Regions from separate parts of the Psychrosphaera sp. genome, predicted to be linked through region 2. Evidence: predicted binding sites of a transcription regulator. Region 2 holds the regulator's gene; each other region holds the start of a gene.

Region 1 (6,998 bases), on a different contig from region 2:
TAATAAGGCTCTAAATTCGGCAATAAAGTCGGCTAAATGCTCAGGTGGTACTGCGGTATCCTCTGCAAAGGCAATAGGCTTTTTATTTCCTTCAACGTTGCCTAATAGTCCGACCGACTTTTTCCGCATCGCATATACTTTTTGCATTTCCTGCAATGAGGTTGTCAGCTTATAGCCGATAACCCCCGCTTGGTTTGTCGAAATTAATTCATCTAAACGACGGCACAATGCATCCACTTTTTGATTTTGGGCAGTCTCATCTTCGTCGTTGAACTCGACTATGTTTAGTCCCTCGATACCTACTTCAGTAGACTGGTGGACCATATTTTTAACATCGTTCCAAACCACGTCAGCTTTAGCCAACCCCAAGACTTTACTATCAATTGTCTCTACCGATGTTGCATTCGCTTCCACCAAAAACGGAGAGTTCCTAAGCGCAGAATCAAAACTATCGTAGCTGATGTTTAACATCGTTTTGAACTTAGGTATGGGGGTTACATTTAACTTTGCTTCTGTGATGAACGCCAACGTACCCTCTGACCCAGTTAACAAGCGTCCGATATCAAACGTTTCTAATTTATCATCAAATACGTTTTCCAAATCATAACCAGTTAGAAAACGATTTAGCCGCGGGAATGTACTTAGAATATCCTGACGGTTATTCTCACAGGTGTCGATGGCTTGTTTATATAGATTGGAGACTGGGTTTTCGGAGTGACCAATTACCTTTGCATCCGACAATGGTAATCGTTTTGTTTCTAGCAAATCACCCGAAATTAACACAGCTGTAAGGCCTAATACATGGTCGCTGGTTTTGCCATAAACTAATGAGCCTTGACCAGAAGCGTCGGTATTAATCATGCCACCGATGGTCGCTCTATTTGATGTAGATAAATCGGGTGCAAAAAAATACCCAAAAGGCCTCAAGAAGTCATTTAGCTGGTCTTTTATCACACCTGATTGAACTCTCACCCAGCCTTCTTGCTCGTTAAATTCAAGAATCTCACGCATGTACCGTGACATATCGACGATAATATGATCGGTTAGCGCTTGGCCGTTTGTGCCTGTTCCACCTCCTTTGGGAGTGAATTTTAATCCTTGGTATCTCTTATCATTCGCTAATTCAGTGATGGCCAGTAAATCGTCGGTTGACTTTGGGAACAAAATTGCTTGAGGAACAGCTTGATATACGCTGTTATCTGTTGATTGAGAAAGTCTCGAAGAGTACGCGGTATCAACCTCACCGCTAAACGGTATGCTCGAATGATTTGGTGTGGACAACTCTCGACAAAAATCTAAAACGGTGGCATCGACGACGTGTTGCTTCGAAATTCTTTTGATCATAAACAGCGATACTTAATTAGCGAAATTATTAAGTACTGATTATAACCAGTTCTAGCTCACTAAGTCTAAACTTCTTGCTTGTGAAAGTGTTTTAAACCAAGCGTCTACATCCATACTATTAGGTCTCAAAACATCGTGTATATTTGCTTTAGGTGCATCATTATTCACTTCTGTTTCACTGGGTTGTTTGTTACTTTTACGGTTATAAAAGTCCTTGTTTTTGACTCGCGTATTGTAGTCCGTATTAGCAAAAACCATTTGGTCACTGACACTATTTCCTATCACTAACCCTTCCTGATTCATCATTAAATCAAGTTGCACGTCTTTAAAGCATTTCGCTTGCACTCGTTCGTTTTGACTAAGAGAGCGTTTATGGTCAGGTTCTTGATAGATTTTTTTAGGTGAAACCTCAAAATTTTTGTAAAGATCAGAATCGTTTATGTTTGAGGGTGTTTGGATTTGATGAAACTCATCGAAATCGGTAGCATCTTCGCTCACCATTGCAAGCAACAAGTCAAACTGACACTTATTAGACGTACGCGCTGACTCGGCTATTTCATTGTAAAAAGCGCTCTCACGAATAACATGGTTATTCATTCCTGGCTCTTTGTAATGCTCATCATTAATTGAGTTTGATTGGTTAATATGTGAACTCATTCTACTGCTTCGATGCTTATTTAGTCACTTAATCGGCAAACCGTTCAAAAACTTTAATAATTTGTTTACATCCCTAATTCATTTGATATTATGCGCATCGTTCGGAGGGGTTCCCGAGTGGCCAAAGGGATCAGACTGTAAATCTGACGGCTCTGCCTTCGGTGGTTCGAATCCACCTCCCTCCACCAGTATTAAAGAGAAAGCACATCAAATGATGTGCTTTTTTTTTGCCAAAAAATTGCGAAAACTAATTTTACGTATATACCTTATTGATACACAACAAGGGTAATGTACGATGAAAAAACTAAAATTAGCTGTTACAACTCTACTTTTATGTTCGCCATTGGTATCCGCTGATGTAAATTTTACAGGTTTTGCTAGCATAACGGCCGGTAAAGTACTCAGCGGCGATGGTGTTCCTCAATACGATGTTCCGCCTACTTTTTTAGCTGACTATCCCATTGTGTCCGCTTATGGTGAAGAATGGTCCTTTCGACAAGAAAGTTTATTTGGTTTACAGGTTCAGGCAGATTTGGCCGATAAGTTAACCGCTACTGCTCAAGTGGTTGCAAGGGGCGCTGATGACTTCGATGCTAGCCTTGAGTGGGCATTCTTGTCATACGAACTCAACCCAAACTGGACACTTCAAGTTGGCAAAAAGCGCCTTCCCCTATTCTACTATTCGGATTTTTATGACGTTGGATTTGCTTACACATGGATTCGACCACCTGCAGATACTTATACGTGGCAAGTTTTTAATTACAATGGGGTCAATCTTTTATATCAAGGCGCTTTAAACGATTGGAGTTTAGCTGCGAACTTTTACACAGGGTCAGAGAAAAGTGAAAACAACCGGCTTTTAAGCCAATTTTTCTTTTTAGAGCCAACTACTGAAGAATGGAAAGACATTTTGGGAGCCGTATTAAACTTAAGTAATGAGTGGCTTGAAATACGTGGCACCGCGATGACCTATACAAATGAACGTACACGTTCAGGTGTTCCAACTACATGGGGTGGCAAGACTGAAAGGGACGGAACATTTTTAGGTTTAGCGCTGAATATGACGTTTGGTCAAGCTTTTGTTCTGACCGAGTTGAACCAGTTAGAGCTGGATGATGACGGACAACTTGACTCTTTGATGGTCAGTGTTGGTTACAACTTTGATGGTTTCACGCCCTTTTTAGCATATTCAGAGCTTGACCAAACCGGAAACTTTTTAGATGGCTCAGTAATCGCTGATGGAGAAGATCACAATACTACCTCTGTAGGTTTTAGGTATGATTTTCACCCTTCTGCCGCATTTAAACTACAATATGATGATGTAAAAGATAATTCTTTTGATTATGCCGTAGCTGGTGACAGCAAGTCGCTTTCTTCAAGTATAGATTTAGTTTTTTAGGAGAAACTGATGATTAAAAAAATATGTTTAGCTTCAATAATTGCATTTAGTAGTGCTAGCTTTGCAGATGTTGCGGTCATTGTGCACCCCTCTAATGATTCTGCATTAGATGCAAAATCAGTTGCGAGGATATTTACTGGTAAAATGAAGTCATTTCCGAATGGCAATCAAATCATTCCAGTAAACCTAGCCGCTGGCAATGATGTAACCAAGGAATTTAATTCCAAAGCACTAAATCGAAGTGAAAGCCAATTAAAGGCTTATTGGTCAAAACTCGTATTTACCGGTAAAGGGACCCCACCACAAGAGGTACCGAATGCTGATGAGGCTATTAAGTTAGTCGCCTCTAATCCCAATACCATTAGCTTTGTTGATGCAAGTAAAGTCTCTGGTGATGTTAAAGTCGTACTTAAATTATAAATAGACACCATGTAGTGTACATAAATAAAAACCCCCAATTTGTTTCAAGTTGGGGGTTTTATATTTTTAATGATTGGCTAATGGGTTCACGACATCGCCATTAACATCGTACTTGGATCTTCTAAGTAGCGAGTCCAAAGATTATTGAATCTAGCTATCGTGCCACCATCAATGATTCTATGATCACCAGACCAACTCACCGTCATAATCTGACGGGCTTCGACGTCACCATTCTCATTAAATCTAGGTAATGTTTGCATCTTGCCTAACGCGACAATAGCAACTTCTGGTTTATTAATTATAGGTGTCGCTGTTGTACCACCAAGCGCACCAATATTAGAAATTGAAATTGTACCGCCTTTTAATTGCTCAGGCGATAATCGACCGGCTCTCGCCTGAGAGGTTAATTCACCAACTTTAACAGCAATATCTTTGATACTAAGTGATTGACACCCTTTAATATTTGGTACCAACAAACCAACCTTAGAGTCGACAGCCATACCAATATTATGGTCATTGAAGTACGTCAATTCAGTACAGTCTTTGTTTGGCTGTGAGTTCATAATTGGAAACTCTTTGATCGCTAACGACAATGCTTTCATGAAAAACGGCATCATTGTCAGTTTAATGTCCTGTTTCTCATACTCTGGCTTTAACTTCTTACGAAGCTTAACCAATTCTGTCAGATCAATTTCATCTGAGTAAGTGAAATGTGGAATCGTTGATACAGACTCTTGCATCGCTTTAGCCATAGCCGCCTTAACGCCTTTGATAGGCTCTACTCGGTTAGCCTCTGACAGAGAAGTCGTTGCTGCCTGCGCCGAGGATTCCGTAGAAGTAGTCTGTTCAGGCCTTTGTTTGCCATTTAGGAAGTCTTGTAAATCTTCCTTATAAACACGTCCGTTTTTACCAGAGCCTTTTACTTGGCGAATATCAATATTCATTTCACGTGCTCGACGACGTACAGCTGGAGAAGCGACCGCTTTTTTATTGACGTACGTCGTACTGTCAGCCGATGCTGCATTGTTCTTAGTTAAAGTGTCATTAGGTTGAGACTTCACCGATGGCGCAGCTGGTTTTGTTGAATCTGACCCAGCATTGTTCGTTGGTGCTTCGCCCCCCGACGTTGTTATTGCAAACAGCGGTTGATGTACGATGGCGACTTCACCTTTCTGATAATACAGTTTGCTAATAATACCGTCACTTTTGGCTGGAATTTCTACCATCGCTTTATCAGTCATTACTTCACAAATAGGTTGGTCTTCTTTTACTTCATCACCTTCTGAAACTAACCATTCAACGACTTCACACTCAACAATTCCCTCGCCAATATCAGGCAATAGGAAGTCTTCTACTTGGCCGTTCGAACTAGACTGCTGTGTTTCAACAGTTGGCGTTGCCGATACTTTGTTTGACGTTTGCTCGGTAGCTTGATCGGCAATGCGTTCCGCGTTGTTCGGCACTGAATTCCCATCCTCATTAACTGCAAACAAAGGCTGACCTACAATCGCTATCTCGCCTTTTTGATAGTAAAGCTTGCTGACTACCCCGTCTGCTTTTGCAGGGATTTCTACCATTGCTTTGTCAGTCATCACTTCACAAATTGGTTGGTCTTCTTTAATGACGTCGCCTTCAGCTACTAACCACTCAACTACTTCACATTCAACAATACCTTCACCAATATCAGGTAAAATAAAATCTACACTCATTTTTAACTCCAACCTGATTAGTAATCTATCGAACGTTTAATGGCTTCATACACTTTTAGGTGATCGGCCATATATTCTTTTTCGTGTGCAAGCGGATAAGGCGTATCCAAACCACAAACACGCTCAATAGGAGACTCAAGGTGTAAGAAACACTCTTGCTGTACCGTCGCCGCTATCTCTGATGCAAAACCACCAGTTAGTGGCGCTTCTTGTGATACAACGAGTCGTCCCGTTTTTAATACTGATTGGGTAACTGTTTCTACATCCCAAGGAAGTACCGTTCTCAAATCGATAACTTCACAAGAGATACCGTCTTTTTCTGCCATTTCTGCGGCTTTTTCTAGCATCTCTACCTGAGCACCCCAAGCTAACAAGGTTACGTCATTACCTTGTTTAACGACTTCTGCCTTACCTAATTCGATACTGTACTTCTCTTCTGGAACATCACCAACTGAGGCGCGATATAAACGCTTAGGCTCGAAAAAGATTACTGGGTCGTTACTTTCTAAACTCGCTGCCAACAAGCCTTTTGCTTGATAGGCGTTTCGTGGAAACACTAGTTTAAGACCCGGTGTATGAGCAAAATATGCTTCTGGTGATTGCGAATGATATAAACCACCGTGAATACCGCCTCCGTAAGGCGTTCTTATGACAAGGTTACCAACATTAAATTCGTTACCTGAGCGGAAACGGAATTTTGCTGTTTCATTTACGATTTGGTCGAACGCTGGAAAAATATAATCAGCAAATTGAATCTCTGCTATTGCAAGCGTGCCTTGCGCTGCCAAACCATTTGCGAAACCAAGAATACCTTGCTCAACTAAAGGCGTATTAAATACACGATCTTTACCAAACTTTTCCTGAAGACCACTTGTTGCACGGAAAACACCGCCAAATGCACCAACGTCCTCTCCAAAAACACATGCATTTTCATGTTCTTCCATTGCGATTGTAAGTGCAGAGTTAATTGCCTGCAGCATATTCATCTTTGCCATTACTTCGTCTCCCCTAAACGACCAGATGTTGCTGGATAAGACTCTGGATACTTTTGGATATGTTGTTTTAGTTGTTCATATTGTTTTTGTAAGTGCGCCGGAACCGTTTCGTAAACATCGGTAACGATTTCTTCTAAAGCAGGCTTGGATACTTTCTCAGCCACTTTTAATGCATTAAGCACTTGAGCCTTAATTTCTTCTTTCGCTTTTTCGTCTTCCGCTTCGTCTAACCAGCCTTGTTTTAGCATATACTTTTTAAAGCGTTCTATTGGACAATTTGCTCTGAAAGTTTCTTCTTCTTCTTTTTCACGATATCCCGTTGGATCATCTGAGCTAGAGTGCGCAGCTAAACGGTATGCAATCGACTCGATAAGAACAGGTTCATTATTCTCAACTGCATATTCTCGAGCCATTTTTACGGCTTCATAGACTGCTAACGCATCCACACCATCAACACGAATTGTTTTCATGCCA
Region 2 (6,998 bases):
CGTCTAAATTTGAAATAGCCTTTGTCATGGCCTCGTCAGAGCCATAATTGACGCCTAAGCTGACCAAACGATTTCGAACCAAAACAAGCTCACCAACCATATTCATGATTTCATCAAGACGTTTAGTATCAACTCGAACGGTCGTTTCAGCTGGTGCTGGTTGACCCTTTGCACCGCCTGATTTAGCCGATGCTTTAGCTGGAGCTTTTGCAGGTGGTTTGCCAGGCGGTTTTGGTGCTGGCTCACTCGCCTTAGGCGCTTGAGGTGGTTTTGCAGGCGGCTTCTGAGGTGGAGCATTGCCCCCTGCTGCTGGCTCAGGAGCTTTTGGAGAAGGCTTCTTCGTGCTACCTTTTTCGGTAGGTCCTGTTCCTTTACCGTGAATTTCGTCTAACAAAGATTCGAATTCATCATCACTAATTTCATCGCCACCAGGTCCAGGACTTGCTGGTGCTGTTGGTGCTTTTGCTGGTGAATCTTCTGCCTTGAAAGAACCTTTGCCATGAAGCTCGTCTAAAAGAGCCTCAAACTCATCATCACTAATTTCATCTGAAGATGCACTTGGAGGCGCACTCGAAGCGCTTGAGCTACTCGAATCACCGTTAGGTTTGCCGTGTAACTCATCTAAAAGAGCCTCAAATTCATCTTCAGTTATTTCATCAAGAGATTCCGATTCTCCTGCAGGTGATGCATCAGCACTAAAATCATCAAAATCTAAGAAGCCATCGTCGTCCGCATCAGCCACTGGCTCAGCAGCCGGCTCTGGCGCGACTTCTGCTGGCGCTTCGTCGGCACCTTCAGGTTGACAATATCGGTGAAGTGCAGCGAGAAGTTCTGGGTCTGCAGGGTCAGGTTGCTCACCTTGTTTGACCTGCTCGAACATTTCATTGACCGTATCAAGAGACTGTAAAATAACATCCATTAACTCTGGAGTTACTTTACGTTGGCCTGTTCTTAAGATATCAAAAACATTTTCTGCGCCATGACACGCATCAACCAAATTGGTTAATGCCAAAAAGCCTGCGCCACCTTTAACAGTGTGAAAGCCTCGAAATATAGAATTCAATAAGTCAGCGTTTTCTGGATCGTTTTCCAGCTCTACTAACTCTTCTGATAACAACTCCAGTATTTCAGCAGCTTCAATTAAGAAGTCTTGGAGTATCTCTTGATCCACGTCCAATGCCATTCGGCATCTCCCCTAATCTAAAAACCTAAACTAGACAGCAGGTCATCAACTTCGTCTTGATTTGAAACCGCATCTTCACGATTTTCAGCATCAATAATTGGACCTTCAGCACCATTTTTATCGACCGGCTTTTTCGCTTCATTAGTCGAACTTGAACTTGTCTCACCAAATACAGTTAAAAGGTGAATCAGGCTTTCTTCAACTTCTTGTACTAGCTCGATGACTCGTTTAATAACTTGACCAGTCAAATCTTGGAAATCTTGGGCTAATAAAATTTCGGTCATTAAAGAGTGAATTTTAGCGGTGTCTTGTTCCGCTTGTTGCATAAAGTCATTGATGCTGTAACACAAAGACTTAAACTCACCGAGTTCTATTTGACGTTGCATGAGCTTTTCCCATTCAGGCTTCAGCTTTGCAACGTCGCTGTTTATTTTGTCTGCCAACGGTAAACTTTCATCAATGGCATCCATTGTTTTGTTTGCCGCTTGCTCTGTGATATTCATCACGTAATTTAGGCGCTCTTTAGCGTCTGGAATATCATCAGTTGCCAAATTTGCAATTTTTGGGTCTAACTGAAAATTGCGCAAAGAGTCGTGCAATTGACGAGTTAATTTACCGACTTCATCAAAAAGCTCACGGTTTTCTTGGCTGGTTAAATTCTTAACTATTTCGTTAGCAGACTCGTTGTCACCCGCTTCAAGCGCAGCTACAAGCGCTTTTGCGTCGTCAAGACTAATCTGCGGAGTTGTCTCAGAAGACATACACACCCCTTATTTTTAGATTATTCTAGACGTTCGAAAATTTTGTCTAATTTGCCTTTCAGCGTTGCCGCTGTGAAAGGTTTAACGATATAGCCATTAACACCAGCTTGTGCGGCCGCGACAATTTGTTCTTTCTTCGCTTCTGCAGTTACCATCATTACAGGCAAGTGCTTTAGGTTGTCGTCTTTGCGAATTTCACGGAGCAAGTCAATACCTTGCATGCCTGGCATGTTCCAGTCTGTAACAACAAAATCAAAATCACCGTTTTGAAGCATCGGTAATGCAGTACTGCCATCATCCGCTTCAGACACATTAGTGAAGCCAAGATCGCGAAGAAGGTTTTTGATGATTCTTCTCATTGTTGAAAAGTCATCAACAACGAGAATTTTCATATTCTTATCCAAAGCATCCTCCAGTGAGGTAAATTATTAAAATACATTAATTATTATTAATAAAAATAACCAAGTTACAAGTTTAATTACTGCCAATCTTTCATTCTTGCCTTCAATCGCATCATCGCTTGGCTGTGAATTTGACTAACTCGTGACTCACTTACGTTTAAAACAGAGCCGATTTCTCTTAAATTTAGCTCATCATCATAATAAAGCGACAAAATAAGTGCTTCACGCTCGGGTAAAGACTTAATCATTTCGCCTAAGTTCTTATAAAATGCACTTTTCTCTAGTTGCCCGTAGGTCGAATCGTTTTCATCAGCATCGTCGACAAACAGCACATCTTCAGTCACACCTAGGTCTTCAATACCGACTACTTTACCCGCCGCAGCCTCTTTAACCATAGTGTAATATTGGTCAAGTGGTATATCTAAAGCTTCGGCTACTTCGGTGTCTTTCACATCGCGGCCAAGTTTAGATTCTAGTTCATTTATTTTATCTGCAACCAAACGAGCATTGCGGTGAACGGAACGCGGTGTCCAGTCCCCTTTTCTTATTTCATCGAGCATAGCGCCACGTATTCGAATACCAGCAAAGGTCTCAAAGCTAGCCCCTTTACTGTGATCGAAATTTTTGGACGCCTCTAACAAGCCGATCATGCCGGCTTGAATTAAGTCTTCAACTAGCACGCTATCAGGCAGTCGAGCTGCCAGATGGTGAGCAATCCTTTTTACTAGCACAGCGTGCTTTTCCACTATATCCGTCAGTGTTTGTTGAGCTTCGTAGGCCGTTGCTACTTTGTTGTTCAACAGAAACCTCTTAGTTGACCAGTTGCTCTAAAAAAAACTCTAAATTACCGGACGCATGACTCGGCGCCGGCCACTTGTTAATTTTAGCAGCTAGTGTCTTAAACGCGACGGCTGAAGGTGAGCGAGGAAACGCATCAACAATAGCTCGTTGACGTCTAACTGCTTTTCTTAAATTATCATCAAAAGGAATAATAGCAGTTAGTTCCAAACTTACCTCTAAAAATCGGTCTGTTACTAACGTGAGTTTTTTGAAAAGGTCCTGGCCTTCTTTAATCGTTCTGACCATATTTGCCACAACTTTAAATTTGCTTACCCCATGATCTCTGTTTAGAACCTTTATCAGCGCATAAGCATCTGTAATTGACGTCGGTTCATCACAGACGACAACTAATACTTCATGAGAGGCTCTTGAAAATGATAAGACCATGTCAGAAATACCTGCAGCGGTGTCTACAATAAACACATCGACTGGGGTTTTCATTTCGCTGAACGCTCGGATGAGTCCGGCGTGTTGGGCTGGGGTTAATTCGACCATGTCAATGGAGCCCGATGTTGCTGGTACAATTTTTATACCGTGTGGGCCCTCAACAAGAATATCATCTAGCTCTGCTTCGCCAGACAATACATGGGACAGATTTTTGTGAACTCGTAAGCCAAGCATTACGTCACAGTTTGCCAGACCTAAATCGGCATCCAATACCAGTACATTTTGCCCAGACTGGGCGAGTGCAATAGCGGTGTTTAGAGAGACACTTGTTTTACCAACGCCGCCTTTTCCACCAGTTACCGCTACTACTTTTGTTTTTTTCGCTATCGACATATTTCGTAAACCGCTAGCTTGATCGAGAGTGTTATCACTAATCATACATGGCTACTGCTTTTGGCACTACCTTATTATTTTTATTAGAAACTTTTTCTTTAAGTTCATATAGCTGATTAGCTTTTTGCACAATTTTGTCGGCATTTGCAACCCTTATGTCCTCAGGGACTCGTTGACCGTTGGTTAAATAACCAATTGGCAGTCGATTGTGGATTGCCACACTGATTAGCTCACCTAAACTTAATGATTCATCTATTTTAGTAAAGATACAGCCAGATAGTGGAATTGTTTTAAAATGTTTGACACTTTCTTGTAAAACACTCATTTGAGAGGTTGCTGACAATACCAAGTAATTCTTAATGTTAACTCGAGAACGCGTCAAAAGTTGGTTAAGGCGTTCTGTCAGTTTAATGTCGCGCTGGCTCATACCAGCAGTGTCGATTAATAACAGCTTCTTATCGCGTAATTGGTAAATTGCTTCTGATAACTGCTCTGTATCTTTTGCTTGCTTAAGCGGGCAGCCTAAAATTTTTGCATACGTCGCCAGTTGTTCTAAAGCACCGATTCTAAAGCTATCAGTTGTAATTAGACCTACTTTGTCAGCACCGTGAATCTGCGCAAAACGAGCGGCTAGCTTTGCAATCGTTGTCGTTTTACCAACGCCAGTTGGACCTACAAGTGAATAAACACCACCACGTTTAATAATCTCGTTGTCCGTGGTACTTAATTGTTCTGTCAAAGAACCAAGCATTTCTGGCCATGCCTTGTTTGACTCTACATTGTCATCAACGAAGTGAGATAGGTGCTCTGACACGTTACTAGACAAGCCCATGTCACGTAATTTATTGATCAACATAGCTTTAACTGGCGCTTTGCGATTCACATCCTGCCACATTAATTCAGATACCTGATGCTTCAATAATTCTTTAATTGAGTTCATTTCTGTTTTTAAGTCAGAAAGTTGACGGTCAACATTTACATCCACAGGATTACTATCAGCAAAGTTAGCCTCAACAACATTATTAGTAGCCGTTGCTGCGTTGTTCGTTGACGCACTTGGTGCCATCTGCTGAGGTGCCTGCATCGCAGGCTGCTCAACGGTATCGTCTTGAACCGTATGGCGCGCTTTATTTAGCCATTGTTCAAACTCTGATTCTGCCTGTTGTGATAACGCTTCAGTTGCTCGTAAGGATTTTTGTTGATTCGTTAGTTCTGTTGGGTTGTACACTGAGCTTGAAGGTTGCGCAGTTTGAATTGGTTGAGAAGCAGCCTGTGGCGTCGGCGACGTGCGACGCTCTAACATGCTATCCAGCGCATTAGTCATAGGCTGTGCAGGTGCACTTGCTTGCTCACCGCGTTGGCGCTTCAATAACTCGTCTAACGAACTTGCAATCTTAGCCGCACCTTCTGCATTTGGGCCGTCAAAATTGTGCTGGCTATTAGCACCTGATGTTGATGCTACACTGTTTGTCTGAGATGCGCCCATGTTAGTCTGTGATGGCGAGGTTTGTGATTGAGGTGAAGTTACTTGCGCTGCTTCATTTGGCAATTGTGCATCTGCGTCAATCGCAGCAACAATTTCAACACCTGTGGCGGTTTTCTTATTTGACATTATAACGGCATCTGGCCCTAGCTCTTCTTTTACTTGAGTCAGTGCTGTTCTCATATCTTTTGCAAAATAACGCTTAATTTTCACTTTAAACCTCCGTCACCCGGACTTAACCAACTGAACTAACAATCTTAATTTGTTTTTCTTCAGGAATTTCTTGGTAAGACAAAATCACCATGCCTGGAAGACTGTGTTTGACGAATCTCGATAACACGCTTCGGAGCATACCTGAGGTCAATAGAATTGACGGCTCACCTTGTAATTCCTGATTCTTATGAGCTTCAGCTAACGAACTTTGAATGCGTTCTGCTAAGCCTGGCTCAATGCCGGCACCTTCATTACCAGCGGATTGCATGCTCTGTTGCAACATCTGTTCCAACTCTGGCGCCAAGGTTATGACAGGTATTTCAGGGGTTGCGCCAGCGACATCTTGGACGATGAAACGGCGCAGTGAAATTCGACAAGCTGCGGTCAAAACATCGGGATCTTGGCTCTTTGGAGCGTATTCGACTAGTGTTTGAATAATCGAGCGCATATCTCGAATTGTGACGTTTTCGTTTAATAAGTTTTGTAGCACTTTCGTAAGTACCGACAACGACAACATATCTGGAACTAAGCCATCGACCAACTTTGGATAATTCTTTTGAATCATCTCTAACAGATTTTGAGTTTCTTCGTGGCCCAGAAGTTGTGCCGCGTTATTTGTTAATAATTGAGAGATGTGCGTCGCGACTACAGTTGCGGCATCAACGACGGTATAACCTAAAGACTGTGCTTTGTCGCGATTGGTTTTTTCAATCCAAACGGCTTCTAAACCAAAGGCTGGGTCAACCGTTTCTAGACCTTCAACTTTACCAAAAACTTGTCCAGGGTTAATCGCTAGTTCACGATCGTGACGGATTTCTGCTTCACCGACCACGACACCCATCAAGGTTATGCGATAAGCATTTGGATCCAAATCTAGGTTGTCACGAATGTGAACGGCAGGCACTAAGAACCCAAGCTCTTGACTGAGCTTACGTCTCACACCTTTAATCCGAGACAACAGCTCGCCTCCTTGGCCTTTGTCTACCAGAGGAATGAGTCGATAACCCACTTCCAAGCCAATCGTGTCAACGTGACTGACGTCCTCCCAGCTTACATCTTTGTTTTCAGCCGCTTCTTGTGGATCAACAAGTGGTGCTTCTGATTCTTCTTTTTCGGCTTGTACCGCTTCTTGTGCGGCCTTTTTACTCGCATAATAGGCTGTACCAATAAGTAGCGCACCAAAACCTAAAAACGTTAAGTGAGGCATTCCTGGAACCAAGCCCATAGAGAAAAGCACACCACCAGCAACATAGAGAACTTTTTCGGCGCCTAGCTGACTTGAAAATTGTTTACCCATCTCTTGGTCAGTATTTTGACGAGTAACAACAATCGCGGTG
Region 3 (6,998 bases), on a different contig from region 2:
ATCTAACAAGCTCGCGCTTCGCTTTGGTTCTATTTCTGCCTGCTCTGCCAGCTTCTTCGCTGAGTCACCTGACACAATAATAGCAACAGTATTATTAGCAATGGCCGTGTTCGTTAACAAGCCAAGGCTTGCGATGGCCATCTGATTTTTAACAAATAAACCTTTCTTTGAAACCTTTAACAACACAGAATTGATCTTAGCCACCAAAAAGTTTAATCCTCCTTGATGACGCATTAATTCACTGAGACCACCGACCAACAAACTCAACAAAAAGATTTCCTGCATATTGGCGAAGCCGGTATAAATGTCCTTACCCAACCCCGCGAGTTGATAATCGGCAAAAGTTGCACCAAATACTGCAGATAAAGCAATCCCTAACAATAAAACGACAAAGACGTTTAAACCCAAAATGGCTAACACTATAATCATGAAATAAGGTATCGCTAACCATACATTTGCTTCTGTTCCAGCGAGGTCGTTTTCAAGCGGTGCGCCACTGTAAAATACATAAATAGCCAACACAATAAGTGCAGCAGGTAAGGCAAATATAAGGTTTTCTTTGAATTTGTCTTTTAGTTCAGCCCCTTGAGTTTTTGTTGATGCAATTGTGGTATCAGAAATAAAACTCAAGTTGTCACCGAACATAGCGCCGCCAACAATGGCACCAGCCATAAGTTCAGCGGGTATCCCTGTCATCTCAACGACCCCAAATGCAATAGGAGCAACAGCCCCTATCGTGCCCATTGAAGTTCCCATCGCTGTGGCAACAACGGCAGAGATCACAAATAGTCCAGCAACTAAGTAAGCACTTGGGATAACACTAAGACCCAAATTAACAACAGCATCTACTCCTCCAGTTTGCTTTGCGACCGCAGCAAAGGCACCGGCAAGTAAATATATCAAACACATCGTCATGACATTATTGTTGCCCATTCCTTTGATGAGTAATGCAATACTGTCTTCAAGAGTGTGTTTGGTCGGAGTAATGACTCGATTAAAGTAAAGCCCGAGTAAAAGTGCAGGGATAATAGCGACAGGTGCAGGTAATTGGTAGAACGCATAGTCTACGCCCTGCATCTGAAGGTATATTCCGGTTCCTAAAAACAACAGAATAAAAAGGCCCAGCGGGAGTAACGCCAAGCCTGATTGATGATTATCGTTCATTAGATTCCTCTTTAATTTTGCTCGACACTATTACAGCAAGACCAAAATAATGAAACTTAGGTAAATAAGGTTAATAGAAGTGTAAGGTATCACACCACAACCCAAAGAGAAACCTAAACGTTTAGACGTCCAAACCAACACATGGACGCCCCAATGACTACTTAGCCAAATCAGTTCTAACCTTTTCAGCTCTAGTTTGGCGGGCTGTCAAAGCATCTATATCGGTTGTCGTAAATGACCAACCACTGATTTGTTGCTGCACTAGTTCAGCCAACGCATCAATGTGTGAGTTATCCGCGTTTAGACATTCAATATACTCGTACCGCTCGCCACCCGCTTCCATAAAGTACTCATGGTTTTCTTCGCCGATCTCTTCGATCGTTTCTAGACAGTCTGCTGAAAATCCTGGGCAAACGACCTGAACTGATTTAACGCCTTGTTCAGGTAACCCCTTAAGCGTTTCGTCTAAGTATGGCTTAACCCATTCCTCTTTCCCAAAACGAGACTGGAAACACGTCATATATTCGTCTTTTTCAAGTCCTAACTTTTCTGCCAATAAACGAGTCGTTTTATGGCACTGACATGCATACGGGTCGCCGTTGCGCCAATAACGCATCGGAATCCCATGATAAGAAAATATCAATTTATCGGCACGCCCATGAGTCGACCAATGACTCTTTATTTTGTTCGACAATGCATCTAACCACTTTTCTGAATCAGTATAGTGATTCACAAACCTTAACTCTGGTACAAATCGAGTTTGTTTTAAAACGTTTGCAACAGCATCAAAAGTCGACGCCGTGGTTGTTGCCGAATACTGTGGATAAAGCGGTAAAACCACCACCTTTCGAGCGCCTTGGTTAAGTAGGCTGTTCAACTTACTCTCGACCGATGGGTTACCGTATCGCATTGCAAACTCAATGAGCACATCAGGACGATCATTAAACTTAGATGCAACCCCTTTAGCGATCGCCTCGGTATTTATTAGAAGCGGTGATCCTTCATTTGTCCAAACCGTTTTATAAGCTTTAGCTGAACGTCGTGAACGAAAAGGTAAAATGATACCGTTTAGTACAAACCACCAAATAGACCTGGGCACTTCAACTACGCGAGGGTCAGATAAAAACTCTTTAAGGTAACGTTTTAATGCGCCAGGCGTCGGTGCATCAGGCGTACCTAAATTAATAAGTAAAACACCAATTTTGTCCGATTGCTCGTGGCTAAAGTCAGGGTTATTTGTGTACTTCATGTATTTCTCTATATTTTAGGTTAGCAACATATTAAGTTTGCAAAAAACAAACATACATCAACAGTGGCTAATAAGTACGTTTAAAATGAGATTTGGTTTTAGAAATTGTTCGATTGGCCGATAACAATTTTTAGAGTACCAAGTATTGAGATTTGTTATGTATTTTAGCGTGATAAAAACATTTTTGTTGATTAGTTTTATGTTTTTTGTGACCGGTTTGGACGCACGACAAAGTCAACAACATGTACCTGTCCAACATGAAATGTGGATTCAGCAAGACTTAAAACGCTATTTACCAGACCATCAAATCAAAACATTACAAGCGAACGAAGAGTCATTCATTACGCTATTGAAAGAACAAACAACGGGTTTACCACGCGGTATTGCGTTTCTGGCGCCGGATGTAAATCAAAGTATTTTAAAGCAAGCGGCGTTAAGTAACTTATACCAGTCATTAAACGATTACGGCTGGACCAGTTTGTTACTTACTTCTCCGAATTATGAAGACCTGCAACAAAATATTCTTAATCAATCTCTTGCCACGCCAAGTGAATCATCCTCAAGCCCAAACGACGATGTGTCGACCAGTGATGTAGCTAACAACCCTAACGGTAATGCTGAGTCTGACAACCAAGCCTCTCAAGAAGAAGCCTCTCAAGAAGAAGCCTCTTCAGAGGGGACTGATACCGAGACGGATCAACAAAATACTAACGACTTTTACACAAAAACCTTCTCACAGCCTTTGGCACTCAAAGAAAGCGAATTAGAGACTTTACAGGACCTTGTGGAAGGTAGGCTTAATGCAAGTATTGAGTTTGCTAGCCAATACCCTGGATTTTACCTAATGATTTGTGAGGGTAAGGTCTGCCCTATGATGGTTAACCTAATTGCAGAACAAAAGCTACCTCGGCCAGATGCCTTAGTCATGCTTAGTGCGCATAATTTGGGTACAAAACCAAATCGAGACTTTGCCGAGCTTTTAAGTATGAGTGATTATCCTGTTTTGGATTTATCGCAAACGTGGGACAACCGGTGGGTGACAGCTAATAAACCGTGGCGGGCAAAAATGGCACGTAAGAATTTTAAAACTGATTATCGCCAACGCACGTTAAACAGTTACTATGATTACCATGGACAACAACGCCGTGTCATTAAGGAAATACTCGGCTTTTTGTATTCCGTTGGTATGTAGAGCAGAGTTGGAGTTTAGGACTTACGCCGCACAGCCCAAAGAGTACTCAACGTCTGCGTCCAGCCAGAGCCACGGGTTTAAGTGAGATCAGAACTTTCTGGCTTTCTTTACGATCTCATAAGCCGCTTGAATATCCTGTGTTTTTTGTTTAGCTACTTCCATCATCTCTGGAGGCAAGCCTTTGGCAACTAGCTTGTCTGGATGGTTTTGGGCCATTAAGCGTTTATAGGCCCGCTTTATGTCTCGAACTGAGTCTCTATCGCCCACCCCAAGTAACGCATACGCATCTAATAGGCTCGGCTCACCATTTTGACTGGCACTTTGCTGCTGATGACGTTGCTGCTCTTGATGCTCTCGGTATTGTTGACGTCTGTCATACTTTTTGTATTTTTCTTGTTGCGCTTTTTTGTAAGTTTGAAAGCGAATTTCGGCTTCCCACATAGCAATTAGTTGCTGCAACTGGCGCTTGTTAAACCCTAGTTGCTTTGCGACTTTGACCAATAAGTCATATTCGGCTTGCTCCAACACATCATCGCAATAAGCCGTTTGAATCTGGATCTCTAGAAAAAACTGACAAAGATCTTTGCGATCACTGAACTGAGATTTAAATTGGCGTAATTTTTTCTTAAGGGGAAAACCTATTAGCTTTCCTTCACGAAATGCGCTTTTGGCCTCCTCAACTTGGCTGTCCGATAAACGCATTTGCGTCATAAAGTCGGTGGCGGTTTGAATGTGTTCTGGCGTGACTCGTCCGCTGGCCTTTGCGACATGTCCCATTACCGAAAAAGTGGTATAAAAAAACACGGACTGTTTGCTATCGCCACTGGTTAAAAACGCTTCCACGTTTCCTTTATCTTTTATCCTTTGCAGCGCCCTATCAAACAAGTGTCCAATGGCAAAACCTATAATTCCACCAATAAAATGTCTTACTAACAAAAGGCCAAAAACCGTTCCTGCTATTTTTCCTATCACTTCTTCCTACTTTTTGTCTTTTATGTTCAATTAAAATACCGTCTAGCAAGGTCTGACACGTAGTATATCTTAAAAAAATCGTATAGAATTCATCAGTTATTAATTTTTATTTTATCGCCAGCGTTTTTTGCATCAAAGTTGTCATTTTAACAACGTTCTCGCCCCTGGCATTGTGTAACTTTAAAGGTCTACAAAAACTTGAAATTTAGCGCAAACACTTTAATCAGCATCGGTATTTTAGGCCTGTTCTCTAGCTCGGCCTTCGCTAATTTTGAATGTCAAATGGCTACTCTAGCCCAGTCGCAAGAAAAAAATAACCCACTTCTCAAAAACTTGTCTGTTCCTAAAAATACGATCCTCGTTGAAAGTGACCGCACTGACATTCAACAAGGACAACAGATCAAGTTCGATGGCAACGTGATTATTTATCAAGAAAATCAAACCGTATTGGCAGACAGAGCTGTTTTTAATGAACAGGAGTCACAATTCACCGCCAATGGTAACGTCGAATTAAACTCGCAAACAGCCTCTGTTAAAGGTGAGTCAATTTTTATTGATGAGAAGAACAAAGACTTTGCTTTAACCAATGCCAATTATGAGTTGGGCTTTAACTCAGGTCGTGGTACCGCAGAAGCATTTTTGATCGACAACAGTGCATCCCTAGTTTTAAATGAAGCGACATTTACAACCTGCCCTGGAGACAACCCTAGTTGGCTATTCTCTTCAAGTGAGATCAACATCAGTCAAGAAGAAGGCTGGGGAGAAGCTTGGAACACCGTTTTCAAAATTGCTGACGTCCCCGTTTTATATTTACCTTACATTACCTTTCCAATCACCGATGTGAGAAAAAGTGGTCTACTTTTCCCAAAACTTGGCAGTAATACTCGTTTGGGTGCTTATTATTCTCAACCGATTTATTTTAACTTGGCCAGTAATTATGATGCCACTATCACCCCGACGTATATGTCACAACGCGGATGGTTGATGAAGCTCAATGGTCGATACTTATCAGAAGAGTCTTATAACATCCTGCAACTAGAGTACATGAATGAAGACCAAGACTTCCCTGAATTAGAAGAACGCTATTTAGGTTATGTTCAGCACGAGTCAACGTGGTCGGATGCATGGCAATTCCAAGTTCAATGGACCGAGCTCAGTGATGATAGTTATATCAGTGACTTTAACAGTGACTATCACCACAAAGCCGATACGCACCTAAACAATGTTGCACAATTGACTTATCACAGTGACAAGTTGTCTATGCGCTTGTTAAGTCAAAACATTACTGAACTAGGAATGCATAGCCCTTCATACAAAGTGCCAGCTCAACTTGAACTAGACTGGACACCAACATCAGTGACCAATGGTTTCGGGTTTGCCGTTAGATCCAGTTTTACTCATTTTACCAATGAGTATGTTGAAGAGCACAAAGTAACTCGTAGTCATATCGAACCCGAATTGAGCTACTCGTACTACACCCCTGCTTTTCAACTCGAATCAAGTGCGTCATATTTAGCTACTCACTATCAGCAGTCATTTCAATCACTCACTTTGGATCCAAACCAGGTGGTTCCAACCGAACAGTCGGTCGACCGTGGCGTCGGTAAATTCCGATTATTGGCTGGCTTAAACTTTGAAAAGTTTGGTCGTTACTTTGGCCAAGATGTTCGTCAGACACTTGAACCAAAAGTACAGTATGTGTTTGTAGAAGAGTCTGACCAATCTCAGATAGGCCTTTATGATTCACAGCGATTAAAAGAAGATTATTTTGCTCTATTCAGAAGCCAGACCTATTCAAGCATCGACCGAATTACTGCCATGAACCAAGCGACGGTTGGTATCTCTAGCAGTATATTCAACAATAATAACCAAGAAATTTTCCGCTTCGGTGTTGGTCAAGTGTATAAATTAGCGAATAAATCAATCGAACCCGGAACTAATCCTGATGATGAACGCTCTAAGCCTGCAGTTGCCGTTGAAGTGTTTGGTCAACTCTCAAAAAACTGGCAAATCGATGGTGGTATTTTGTATGACCGCGAGTCACAAAAAACGACAAGTGGATTTGTTGCTTTAGATTACTGGCTCGACGAAGACAAAAACGTGCAGTTTAACCACAGGTATGTTAGAGATGTCGCCAACACAACGATTAATCAATCTGGCGTATTTGGTAGTTACAAACTAAATGACCAGTGGTCTTTAGCCGCGAGTTACCATTACGACTCAGAACGCAAAATTAATTTAGATAGTGTCATTGGATTTGAATATCGCTCCTGTTGTTGGAGCATTCAAGTATCAGCACAACGTCAAGTATTACTTGACCTAACAAATACAGATTTCGATAACAACGCCAACGTACGATACGAGAACGGTGTTGGTATTAACTTTAAATTCCAAGGTTTGGGAGGAGAAACAGTATCAGAC

Evidence for each region. Region 2 encodes FliA, which starts transcription of late flagellar genes. Its sites were predicted from a motif close to CTAAAGNTNNNNNNNNNNNNGCCGATA; they were not measured.
Region 1: the regulator FliA is predicted to act here: its motif matches at 2,032-2,058, upstream of AC4E96_RS08480 (VC2046/SO_2500 family protein).
Region 3: the regulator FliA is predicted to act here: its motif matches at 2,510-2,536, upstream of AC4E96_RS01655 (DUF3530 family protein).

The regions. Positions count from the first base shown of each region.
Region 1 covers NZ_CEYNSH010000023.1:20,305-27,302, reverse strand. The annotation lists gene ydiJ (D-2-hydroxyglutarate dehydrogenase YdiJ) at 1-1,344, opposite strand, end outside; gene AC4E96_RS08480 (VC2046/SO_2500 family protein) at 1,396-2,001, opposite strand; tRNA gene AC4E96_RS08475 (tRNA-Tyr) at 2,105-2,189, shown strand; gene AC4E96_RS08470 (porin) at 2,297-3,400, shown strand; gene AC4E96_RS08465 (type 2 periplasmic-binding domain-containing protein) at 3,413-3,820, shown strand; gene AC4E96_RS08460 (dihydrolipoyllysine-residue acetyltransferase) at 3,907-5,529, opposite strand; gene AC4E96_RS08455 (alpha-ketoacid dehydrogenase subunit beta) at 5,547-6,524, opposite strand; gene AC4E96_RS08450 (thiamine pyrophosphate-dependent dehydrogenase E1 component subunit alpha) at 6,524-6,998, opposite strand, start outside.
Region 2 covers NZ_CEYNSH010000024.1:31,842-38,839, reverse strand. The annotation lists gene AC4E96_RS08765 (chemotaxis protein CheA) at 1-1,183, opposite strand, end outside; gene AC4E96_RS08760 (protein phosphatase CheZ) at 1,201-1,944, opposite strand; gene cheY (chemotaxis response regulator CheY) at 1,965-2,348, opposite strand; gene AC4E96_RS08750 (RNA polymerase sigma factor FliA) at 2,423-3,145, opposite strand; gene AC4E96_RS08745 (MinD/ParA family protein) at 3,156-4,010, opposite strand; gene flhF (flagellar biosynthesis GTPase FlhF) at 4,003-5,661, opposite strand; gene flhA (flagellar biosynthesis protein FlhA) at 5,684-6,998, opposite strand, start outside.
Region 3 covers NZ_CEYNSH010000003.1:69,147-76,144, reverse strand. The annotation lists gene AC4E96_RS01665 (Na+/H+ antiporter NhaC family protein) at 1-1,164, opposite strand, end outside; gene hemH (ferrochelatase) at 1,322-2,413, opposite strand; gene AC4E96_RS01655 (DUF3530 family protein) at 2,613-3,605, shown strand; gene djlA (co-chaperone DjlA) at 3,693-4,577, opposite strand; gene AC4E96_RS01645 (LPS-assembly protein LptD) at 4,860-6,998, shown strand, end outside.